DNA from 3 places in the Kitasatospora sp. NPDC051914 genome. Region 1 is predicted to be linked to each of the others. Evidence: riboswitches for the same ligand, from Rfam matches in the RefSeq annotation. Region 1 holds a riboswitch; each other region holds the start of a gene.

Region 1 (3,263 bases):
CCAGCACGACCTCGAGGCGGCCTTCGCCCTCGGCCTCGACGAGTAGGGGCAACCCGCCCAGGGGCGACCGCTCAGGCCGCCCGGTCGGTGTCCGCGACGCAGCGGCCGCCCTCGTTGCGGTAGGTCCAGCGGGCGCCGTCGGTGACCAGCTCGCGGACGGCGGCCAGGAAGCGGTCCACGTGCTCCACCGGGGTGCCCGCGCCGAAGCTGACCCGGATCGCGTTCAGGCTCCGCTCCCCGGGCAGCGAGGGCTCCGGCGCACCGCACTCGGAGGGCGCGGCCTCCTCCCCGCCGAGCAGGGTCCGCACCAGCGGGTGCGCGCAGAACAGGCCGTCCCGCACGCCGATCCCGTACTCGGCGGAGAGCGCCGCCGAGAAGTGCGAGCTGTTCCAGCCGCGGACGACGAAGGACAGCACCCCGACCCGGGCCGAGCCCTCGCCGAACAGGTTGAGCACCCGGACCTCGGGGATCGCGGCCAGCCCGTCGGTCAGCCGCTCGATCAGCGCCTGCTCGCGCGCCTCCAGCGCGTCGAACCCGGCCTCGGTCAGCGCCCGGCAGGCCGAGGCGATCGCGTACGCGCCGATCACGTTCGGCGAACCGGCCTCGTGCCGGGCCGGACCGCCGTGCCACTCCACCGCCACCGAGCCGTCCGCCTCCCTGGCCACCGTACGGCTGGCGCCGCCGCCGGCGAGGTACGGCTCGGCCGCGTCCAGCCAGTCGCTGCGCCCGGCGAGCACGCCGGCGCCGAACGGTGCGTACAGCTTGTGACCGGAGAACGCGACCCAGTCCACGCCGAGTTCACGGACCGACAGCCGGTGGTGCGGGGCGAGCTGGGCGGCGTCCAGGACGACCCGGGCGCCGTGCCGGTGGGCGGTCTCGGTGAGCTCGGCGATCGGCCACAGCTCGCCGGTGACGTTGGACGCCCCGGTGACGCACAGCAGGCGCGGGCCGTCCGGGGTGCCCGCGGCGAGCGCGGCGTCGAGGGCGGCGACCGCCTCGGCGCGGGAGCGCGGGGCGCGGAGGTACTCCACCGTCAGACCGGCGTGCCGCCAGGGCAGCAGGGAGGCGTGGTGCTCGGTCTCGAAGGCGTAGACGCGGGTGCCGGCGGGCACCGCGCCGGCCAGCAGGTTGAGCGAGTCGGTGGTCGCGCGGGTGAACACCACCTGGTCGTCCTCGCGCAGGTCGAGGAAGTCGGCGACGGTGCGGCGGCTCTGCTCGAACAGGTCGGTGGAGAGCTGCGAGAGGTAGCCCGCGCCGCGGTGGACGCTGCCGTAGTAGGGGGCGTAGGCGGCGATGTCGTCCCAGACGCGCTGCAGGGCGGGGGCGCTGGCGGCGTAGTCGAGGGCGGCGTAGCCGACCTTCTCACCGGTGGCGAGCGGGACCTGGACGTCGTGGCCGAGGACGGCGAGGGGGGCGCAGATTTCGGTGGACAGCGACACGAGGATGCACTCCTTCACGGGGTGGGGACCCCGGGGAAGCATCGCCGGAAGTCCGCGCTTGCCACGCGGACGGTCTGCCGCACGGCCCGGTCCTCACCCAGGGCACCCCGCCACGGACGGAGGGTTGCCGGACAGCAAGCTGGGGCTTGACGCTGCCACTCATGACCTGACGCAGACTCTAGGTGACCTCTGTGCAACTGGTCAACCACAGACAGGGGCGCGGCGAGCTGCGCAGGACGGAAGTGACGGTGCCGCACCTTCCGCCGCGCAGTTCGCCGCGCCCCTCAGTGACTCGCCCTACTTGTTGGTCGCCTCGGCCCAGCGCTCGAGCGTGGCCTCGGCCGCGCCCGAGTCGATGGCGGCGGCCGCCCGCTCCATGCCGGCCGCGAGCTGCTCGGTGAGCGGGGCGTCCGTGAGGTCGAGTGCGGTGAGTGCGGCGGCCGTGTTGAGCAGGACGGCGTCCCGGACGGGCCCCTTCTCGCCGGCGAAGAGCCGCCGTGCGACACCGGCGTTGAACTCGGCGTCCGCTCCCCGCAGCGCCTCGATCCCGGCGAGCTCCAGCCCGACGTCCCGGGGGTCGAAGGAGGTCTCGGTGATGGTGCCGTCCTTGACGATCCACACGTGCGAGGTGGTGCAGACGGTGAGTTCGTCGAGGCCGTCGTCGCCGCGGAAGACCAGGGCGGAGGCGCCCCGGCGGGCGAGGACGCCGGCGATCAGCCCGGCGAGGCGGGTGTCGAAGCAGCCGACGGCGTGCGAGGTGACCCGGGCCGGGTTGGTCAGCGGGCCGAGGATGTTGAAGGCGGTGGGCACGCCGAGGCCGGCCCGGGCGGTGGCCGCGTGCCGCATCGCGGGGTGGAACTTCGCGGCGAAGCAGAAGGTGAGGCCGACCTCCTCGGCGACCTCCGCGACCCGCCGGGCGCCGAGGTCGAGGCTGATGCCGAGCTTCTCCAGGACGTCGGAGGAGCCGGAGGCCGAGGAGGCGGCCCGGTTGCCGTGCTTGACGACCTTGGCGCCGGCCGCGGCCGCGACGATCGCGGACATGGTGGAGATGTTGACGGTCTTGGCTCGGTCGCCGCCGGTGCCGACGATGTCGACGGCGGGGCCTGGGATGTGCAGCGGCTCGGCGTGCGCGTACATCGCGTCGACCAGGCCGGCGATCTCCTCGACGGTCTCGCCCTTGGCCCGCAGCGCGACCATGAAGCCGGCCACCTGGACGGGCGAGGCCTCGCCGCTCATGATCTGGTCCATCGCCCATGCGGTGTCCGCCTCTGCGAGGTCCTCGCCGCGCAGCAGTGCCGACAGGACGTCCGGCCAGGTGCGGACCACCTGCACGGGGTCCTTGCCGCCGTTCGCAGGGTTCACGTTCACCATGGCCGACTCCAGCTCTCATCGGTAGTGCGCCGATACGGGGACGGAGTCAGCCTAGCGAGCGGCGGCGGGCGGCCGCGCCGATCCCGCCGCCCCTTCTCTCCTGGTGAGACGGGTGGTCGCCGCGTGCCCGGTCAGCGGTGGGCGGGCGTCCGCTTGGCGATCCGGGCGCGGAGCAGGGTGGCCGCGGCCTCGGCGAGGGCCACCGGGTCGACGGGCTGGGCGATGGCGGCGTCGGCCCGGCTCCAGGCGGCGAGCCAGGAGTCCTGCGGCCGGCCGATCAGCACGAGGACGGGCGGGCAGCCGTAGATCTCGTCCTTGAGCTGGCGGGTGAGGCCGAGGCCGCCGGCCGGGACGGCCTCGCCGTCGAGCACGCACAGGTCGATGCCGCCCTTCTCCAGGGCGCGCAGCACGGCGGGAGTGGTCGCGCACTCCAGGTACTCCACGGCCGGGAGG
Region 2 (3,263 bases), on a different contig from region 1:
CTGCAGAATTCCGGGTATTGCGGCTGATCAGGGGCGGGCGGGCGCGGAGGGGAGCACTGCCACGGCCGAACTCTACTCCCCGTCAGGCGGTGGTATTTCCACCCGGCACGGCGAGAGCCGCCGCCGGGACCGGAAAATCGGGTTCCGGTCCCGGCGGCGGCTCTCCGCTTCCCGTCTCGGACGGAACGTCAGCAGCCGCCGGCCACCGCGGGGATGATCGACACCGAGGCGCCGTCCTTGACCGCGGTCTCCAGGCCGTCGGCGAAGCGCACGTCGTCGTCGTTCACGTAGACGTTGACGAAGCGGCGGAGCTTGCCGGCGTCGTCCAGGATGCGGGCGGAGATGCCGGTGTGGTTCTGCTCCAGGTCCGCGATGACCGCGGCCAGGGTGTCACCCTCGGCGGTCACCTCGGCGGAGCCGCCGGTGTAGGTGCGCAGGATGGTCGGGATGCGGACGGTGGCGCTCATGCGGTGCTCCTTGCGGACGGGGGTGGGCTGCTCAGACGAGGCCGGCGGCGCGGAAGGACTCCAGCGTCGGGCGGATGGTGGCGGTCAGGCCGGCGTCGGCGACCGCGTCGAGGGTCTTCAGGCCGTCGCCGGTGTTGATCGCGACGGTCTCCTTCGACGGATCCAGCTGCCCGGTCTCGACCAGCTTCTTGAGGACGCCGACGGTCACGCCGCCCGCGGTCTCGGCGAAGATGCCCTCGGTGCGCGCCAGCAGCTTGATGGCGGCCACCACCTCGGCGTCGGTGACGTCCTCGACGGCACCGCCGGTACGGCGGGCGATGTCCAGCACGTACGGGCCGTCGGCCGGGTTGCCGATCGCCAGCGACTTGGCGATGGTCTGCGGCTTGACCGGGCGGATCACGTCGTGGCCGGCCTTGAAGGCGGCGGAGACCGGGGAGCAGCCCTCGGCCTGGGCGCCGAAGATCCTGTAGGGGCGGTCCTCGACCAGACCGAGCTTGATCAGCTCCTGCAGGCCCTTGTCGATCTTGGTGAGCTGGGAGCCCGAGGCGATCGGGATCACGATCTGCTCCGGCAGCCGCCAGCCGAGCTGCTCGCAGATCTCGAAAGCCAGCGTCTTGGAGCCCTCGCCGTAGTACGGGCGGAGGTTGACGTTGACGAAGCCCCAGCCCTCGCCGGCCGGGTCGCCGATCAGCTCGGAGCAGAAGCGGTTCACGTCGTCGTAGTTGCCGTCGATGCCGACCAGGGCGCCGCCGTACACACCGGCCATGACGATCTTGCCCTGCTCCAGGTCGTGCGGGATGAACACGCAGGACTTGAATCCGGCCCGGGCCGCGGCCGCGCCGACCGCGCCGGCCAGGTTGCCGGTGGAGGAGCAGGAGAGCGTGGTGAAGTCGAAGGCGCGGGCCGCCTCGATGGCGCAGGCCACCACCCGGTCCTTGAAGGAGTGCGTGGGGTTGCCCGAGTCGTCCTTGACGTGCAGCTGGGCGGTGAAGCCGAGCTCGCGGCCGAGGTTGTCGGCCTTCACCAGCGGGGTCCAGCCGGGGTTCAGGTTGGGCTTGCCGGCCACGTCCGCGGGCACCGGCAGCAGCGGGGCGTAGCGCCAGATGCTGGCCGGGCCGGCCTCGATCCGCTTGCGGAGCTCCGCGGCGTCGTAGCCGGAGTAGTCGTAGGCGATCTCCAGCGGGCCGAAGCACTCGAGACAGGCGAAGCTCGGGCCGAGCGGGAAGCAGGTGCCGCACTCGCGACAGGAAAGCGCTGCGGCCGGACCGAGATCGACGGCGGCAACGGGTGCAGGGGTAGCGGTAGCCATGGTGGCGGAGGCCTCTCTCCTCATCTTCCCCGTGACGCGGTTGCGCCACAGGCCGGAATTGGCACCTGTCCCGCGGGCCTGCGACCGCCGCGCGAGAAGGTTGCCGGGACGTCAACGGGCCGTTCCCTCAGTCCCTCTGGATGAGCTCTGTGAAGTTGTGTGTCGTGCGCTGCGGCGACCCCGGCGTGCGAAGGCTCGACCTCAGTACGAAGACTGTATCCGAAGGCCCGGGCGCCGAGAGGTTGCGTCCGATCCGCGAGATGGAAGTTGCGAGGAGCGAGACCGTGACCGAGTTGCCCCGTCCCGACGTCCTCCCGGAGGTGGCGTCCTGGCTGCGTCGCCGCTCCTGGACGGCGGCCGACCGCCCCCTGGAGCGGCTGCTCGCCGCCAAGCGGGCGGCGGGTCGGGCCGGCACCGTCAGCGTCGTCCTGCCCGCACTCGACGAGGAACCGACCGTCGGGGAGATCGTCGCCACCGTCCGCGAGGAGCTGATGGAGCGCCACCCCCTGGTCGACGAACTGGTGGTGGTCGACTCCGGCTCGGTCGACCGGACCGCCGAGACCGCCCGCGCGGCCGGCGCCCGCGTGGTGCACAGGGACGACGTGCTCCCCCGGCTCGCGGCGGCCCCCGGCAAGGGCGAGGTGCTCTGGCGCTCGCTGCTGGCGACCACCGGCGAGATCGTCTGCTTCGTCGACGCCGACCTGCGCGAGTTCGACCCGGCCTTCGTCTCCGGCATCGTCGGCCCGCTCCTCACCGACCCCGGGATCCAGCTGGTCAAGGCGATGTACGACCGTCCGCTGGAGACCGAGGGGGCGGTGGTGCCGGCCGGCGGCGGACGGGTCACCGAGCTGGTCGCCCGGCCGCTGCTCAACCTGCACTGGCCGCAGCTGGCCGGCTTCGTCCAGCCGCTCGGCGGCGAGTACGCGGCGCGCCGTTCGCTGCTGGAGCGGCTGCCCTTCCCGACCGGGTACGGGGTGGAACTCGGTCTGCTGGTGGACGCGCTGGAGGAGGTCGGCCTGGACGCGCTGGCCCAGGTCGACGTCGGGGTGCGGCACCACCGCCACCAGGACGGCCAGGCGCTCGGGCGGATGGCCGCCACGATCTACCGCACCGCCCTGGAGCGGCTCGACCGCGCCCACCGGCTGAAGGCCGGCGAGGACCTCGTCCACCCGCTGCTCACCCAGTTCAGCCGGGACCCGGGCACCCGCGGCTTCACCGCGCACACCCACGAGGTCACCGCCCTGGAACGCCCGCCGATGCGGACCGTCCCCGAGTACCGGGACCGCTGAGCGCGGCCCGCGCGGGGCTTCGAATGGTTTGCCGCGGCGGTCCCGCGGCAAGCTAGGGGATATGGCCGATCTCGCGTTCGAACGTACGCAGCAGTCCGGCGCCGCCCCCGTCCTGGTGGCCTCGAACCGCGGCCCGGTGTCCTTCAGCAGCGGGGACGACGGCGCGCTCACCCTGAAGAGAGGCGGTGGCGGTCTGGT
Region 3 (3,263 bases), on a different contig from region 1:
CGCCAGGCGGCAGGCGTGTCACGGGGGCCGACGGCCGCGCTGCCGCCGACCCGGGCCAGCCCCGCGACCCACTCGACCCGGTCGTCCAGGACGTTCCACAGACCGGCCAGGACGCCGCCGGGTGCGAGGACCCTGGCGATCTCGGGCCCCGCAACGGCCATGTCGAACCAGTGCATGGCGTTGCCGGCCAGCACGGCATCGACGGAGGCGTCCGGCAGCGGTATCGCCTCGGCGGTGCCCGGCAGGGCGCGGACGCCCGGCAGCGAGCGGCGCAGCTCGGCCAGCATCGCCGGATCGGGCTCGACCGCGACGACCTCGGCACCCAGCGCGACCAGCCCCGCGGTCAGCTTGCCCGTCCCGGCGCCGAGGTCGAGCACCCGCAGGCCGGGCGCGGGTTCGAGCGCCCAGCGCACCGCGGCCTGCGCGTAGTCCGGGCGGTGCTCGGCGTACTCGACCGCCGCAGCACCGAACGACGAGGCGTGAAGCAACCGTTCGTCCTGATCCACGCGCTGACGCTACCGATGCCGCCGGCAAATCGGCTACCCCGCGGGTCCGCCGGACCGACTGCCGTCCGGCCGGGCCCCGGCGGCTCGAGCCCCCACGTGCAGGTGCGAGCCGGTCAGGGGCGGCGCAGGGCTTCGCCGAGGTGGCCGGCAGCCTCGATGACGGCCCGGGAGAGACGGGCGCCGGGGTGACGGGTGAGCCGCTCGATCGGGCCGGAGACCGAGACGGCGGCCACGACCCGGTCGGACGGACCGCGGACGGGCGCGGAGACGGAGGCGACCCCGGGCTCGCGTTCACCGACGGACTGGGCCCAGCCGCGGCGCCGTACGCCGCTGAGGGCGGTGGCGGTGAAGCCGGCGCCCTGCAGGCCGCGGTGGAGGCGCTCGGGTTCCTCCCAGGCGAGCAGGATCTGGGCGGCGGAGCCGACCTTCATGGGGAGGGCGATTCCCACCGGGACCGTGTCGCGCAGGCCGGAGAGGCGCTCGGCGGCGGCCACGCAGATCCGGATCCCGCCCTGCCGGCGGTAGAGCTGGGCGCTCTCACCGGTGACGTCGCGCAGCTGGGCCAGGACCGGGCCGGCCGCGGACAGCAGGCGGTCCTCGCCGACGGCCGCCGAGAGCTCGGCGAGCCGGGGGCCGAGGGTGAACCGGCCCTGCAGGTCCCTGGCGACCAGTCGGTGGCGTTCGAGTGCGACGGCGAGCCGGTGGGCGGTGGGCCGCGCCAGGCCGGTGGCGGTCACGAGTCCGGCCAGGGTGGCGGGACCGGCCTCCAGCGCGCCGAGGATCGAGGTGACCTTGTCGAGCACGCCGACGCCGCTCGTGTTCTCCATGGATGGGTACTCCGTCTCAGATCCCGTGAGCGGCGGGTGGCCTCGCTCACGGACGCTCCGTGCGGGGAGCGGGGGTGGTCAGCGAGGACAGGCCGGAGAAGTCGGCCGATTGCCTGCGCCGGGCACGAGACGGGCACGCGGGGAGGCCGGAGCGGGAAGCGCCCGGACGAAGGACAGCACAGAGAGCACCGTGTCTCCTCATCTTTCCCGCGCCACATTGGCGACAGGCCGGAGTTGGCACTGATCCCGGACGGCGCGGCGCGTACTTCGGACGCCGGGTCGACCGGGGAGTTGCCGGGGCTTCGTAGGGCCGGTCCCTCCACCCCTCTGGATGATTCGCGAGGAACCATACAAGATTCCCCGGGCGGCCCGCCAAACCCCCCGCCGCATCCCCCACCCACCCTTCACCGGGACTGCCGCAACGTACTCCCCCACGAGCTACGACACCGTCGTCGTCCACAACCCCACGGGCAGCACCTACGACGTCACCCTGCTTGCGGGGACCTGGACGAAGGTCCTCGACACCAACGGCAGCTCCTCCGCCACCGGGACCACCGCCTGCGACAGCCTCGCGGTGACCGTCTCCAGGAGGAACTGACGGGGTGTCCGCACCCCGGCGGCCGGCCGGACGCGTTGTTCAGCCGGCCTCCACCGGGGCCGGCGGCTGCTCGCCGGCTGCGGCGGCGGTGTGGATCGGGCCGTCGGTCCCGGTGAGCGGCCGGCCGGTGCCGCCCCAGCGGGCGGCGATGATCTCGGCGACGACGGAGACCGCCGTCTCCTGCGGCGTGCGGGCACCGAGGTCGAGCCCGGCGGGGGCCGACATCCGGGCCAACTCCCTTTCCTCCAGGCCGGCTTCGCGCAGGCGGGCCAGCCGCTCGCGGTGGGTCCGGCGCGAACCGAGCGCGCCGATGTACGCCAGCTGCGGCAACCGCAGCGCGGTGGCCAGCAGCGGCACGTCGAACTTGTGGTCATGGGTGAGGACGGCCACCACCGTGCGGCCGTCGATCCGGCCCGCCGCGGCCTCCTCGGCCAGGTACTCGTGCGGCCACCGCACCACGACCTCGTCCGCGTGCGGGAAGCGGGAGGCGGTGGCGAACACTGCCCGCGCGTCGCACACCGTGACGCGGTAGCCGAGGAAGGACCCCAACTCGGCGACCGCGGCGGCGAAGTCGATCGCACCGAACACCAGCATGCGCGGCGGCGGGACGAACGACCCCACGAACACGGTCAGTTCGCCGAACTCGGCGAACTCCTCACCGTCCAGGCAGCGGCCCGCGGTGTCGTAGTGGCGCAGCCCCGTCGTGCCGTGCTCGAGCAGGCCGCGGACGTCGAGGCCCACCACGCGGTCCAGCGCGGCCGAGCCGAGGGTGCCCGAGGCGCGGTCCGGCCAGACGACCAGGCGGCTCCCGAGCGCGCCCGGGCCGTCGTCCGGGCCGGTCACCACGGTGGCCACCGCGACAGGCTCGCCGGCGTCCAACGACGTCACCACGTCCGGCAGTTCGGGGAAGGTCCGGCTGGACACCGGTTCGACGAAGATCTGGATCGTACCGCCGCAGGTCAGCCCCACCTCGAAGGCGTCGCCGTCGCTCACCCCGTACGACCGCAGCGCCGGGCGTCCCGAGATCCGGGCCTCCTCGGCCTCCTCGTACACCGCGCCCTCGACGCAGCCGCCCGAGACGCTGCCGACCACGGTGCCGGAGGCCGACACCGCCATCGCCGCACCCGGCCGGCGGGGCGCGCTCCGGAAGGTGCTGACCACGGTGGCGAGCCCGAAGCTCTCGCCCGCGCGGTACCACCGGTACACCTCGTCCAGGACGTCACGCACGGTGTCCCCCTCGCGGACACCGGCAGGCCCGGCGCAGGAGGCGCGCGGCCCCCAGCAGGATCAACCCGGCGAGGGCGATCGGCACCAGGCGCTTGGCCACCGGCC

What was found. A riboswitch is a leader RNA that binds a small molecule or an ion and turns the genes downstream of it on or off. The one in region 1 is predicted to bind S-adenosylmethionine.
Region 2: it holds a riboswitch for S-adenosylmethionine, as region 1 does, so the genes downstream of both, thrC (threonine synthase) here and AB0M03_RS07090 (aminotransferase class V-fold PLP-dependent enzyme) in region 1, are expected to answer to the same signal.
Region 3: it holds a riboswitch for S-adenosylmethionine, as region 1 does, so the genes downstream of both, AB0M03_RS14380 (IclR family transcriptional regulator) here and AB0M03_RS07090 (aminotransferase class V-fold PLP-dependent enzyme) in region 1, are expected to answer to the same signal.

What each region holds. Positions count from the first base shown of each region.
Region 1 is NZ_JBFAXX010000007.1:85,003-88,265, reverse strand. Features, by position in the region: gene AB0M03_RS07095 (Lrp/AsnC ligand binding domain-containing protein) at 1-46, shown strand, start outside; gene AB0M03_RS07090 (aminotransferase class V-fold PLP-dependent enzyme) at 72-1,439, opposite strand; SAM riboswitch class IV at 1,489-1,606, opposite strand; gene trpD (anthranilate phosphoribosyltransferase) at 1,737-2,810, opposite strand; gene AB0M03_RS07080 (hypothetical protein) at 2,942-3,263, opposite strand, start outside.
Region 2 is NZ_JBFAXX010000005.1:43,579-46,841, reverse strand. Features, by position in the region: gene AB0M03_RS05370 (ubiquitin-like small modifier protein 1) at 189-467, opposite strand; gene thrC (threonine synthase) at 499-1,776, opposite strand; SAM riboswitch class I at 1,794-1,923, opposite strand; gene AB0M03_RS05360 (glucosyl-3-phosphoglycerate synthase) at 2,061-3,065, shown strand; gene AB0M03_RS05355 (trehalose-6-phosphate synthase) at 3,127-3,263, shown strand, end outside.
Region 3 is NZ_JBFAXX010000018.1:89,669-92,931, reverse strand. Features, by position in the region: gene AB0M03_RS14385 (class I SAM-dependent methyltransferase) at 1-506, opposite strand, end outside; gene AB0M03_RS14380 (IclR family transcriptional regulator) at 620-1,333, opposite strand; SAM riboswitch class I at 1,529-1,671, opposite strand; gene AB0M03_RS14375 (hypothetical protein) at 1,665-1,931, shown strand; gene AB0M03_RS14370 (XdhC/CoxI family protein) at 1,971-3,158, opposite strand; gene AB0M03_RS14365 (SRPBCC family protein) at 3,151-3,263, opposite strand, start outside.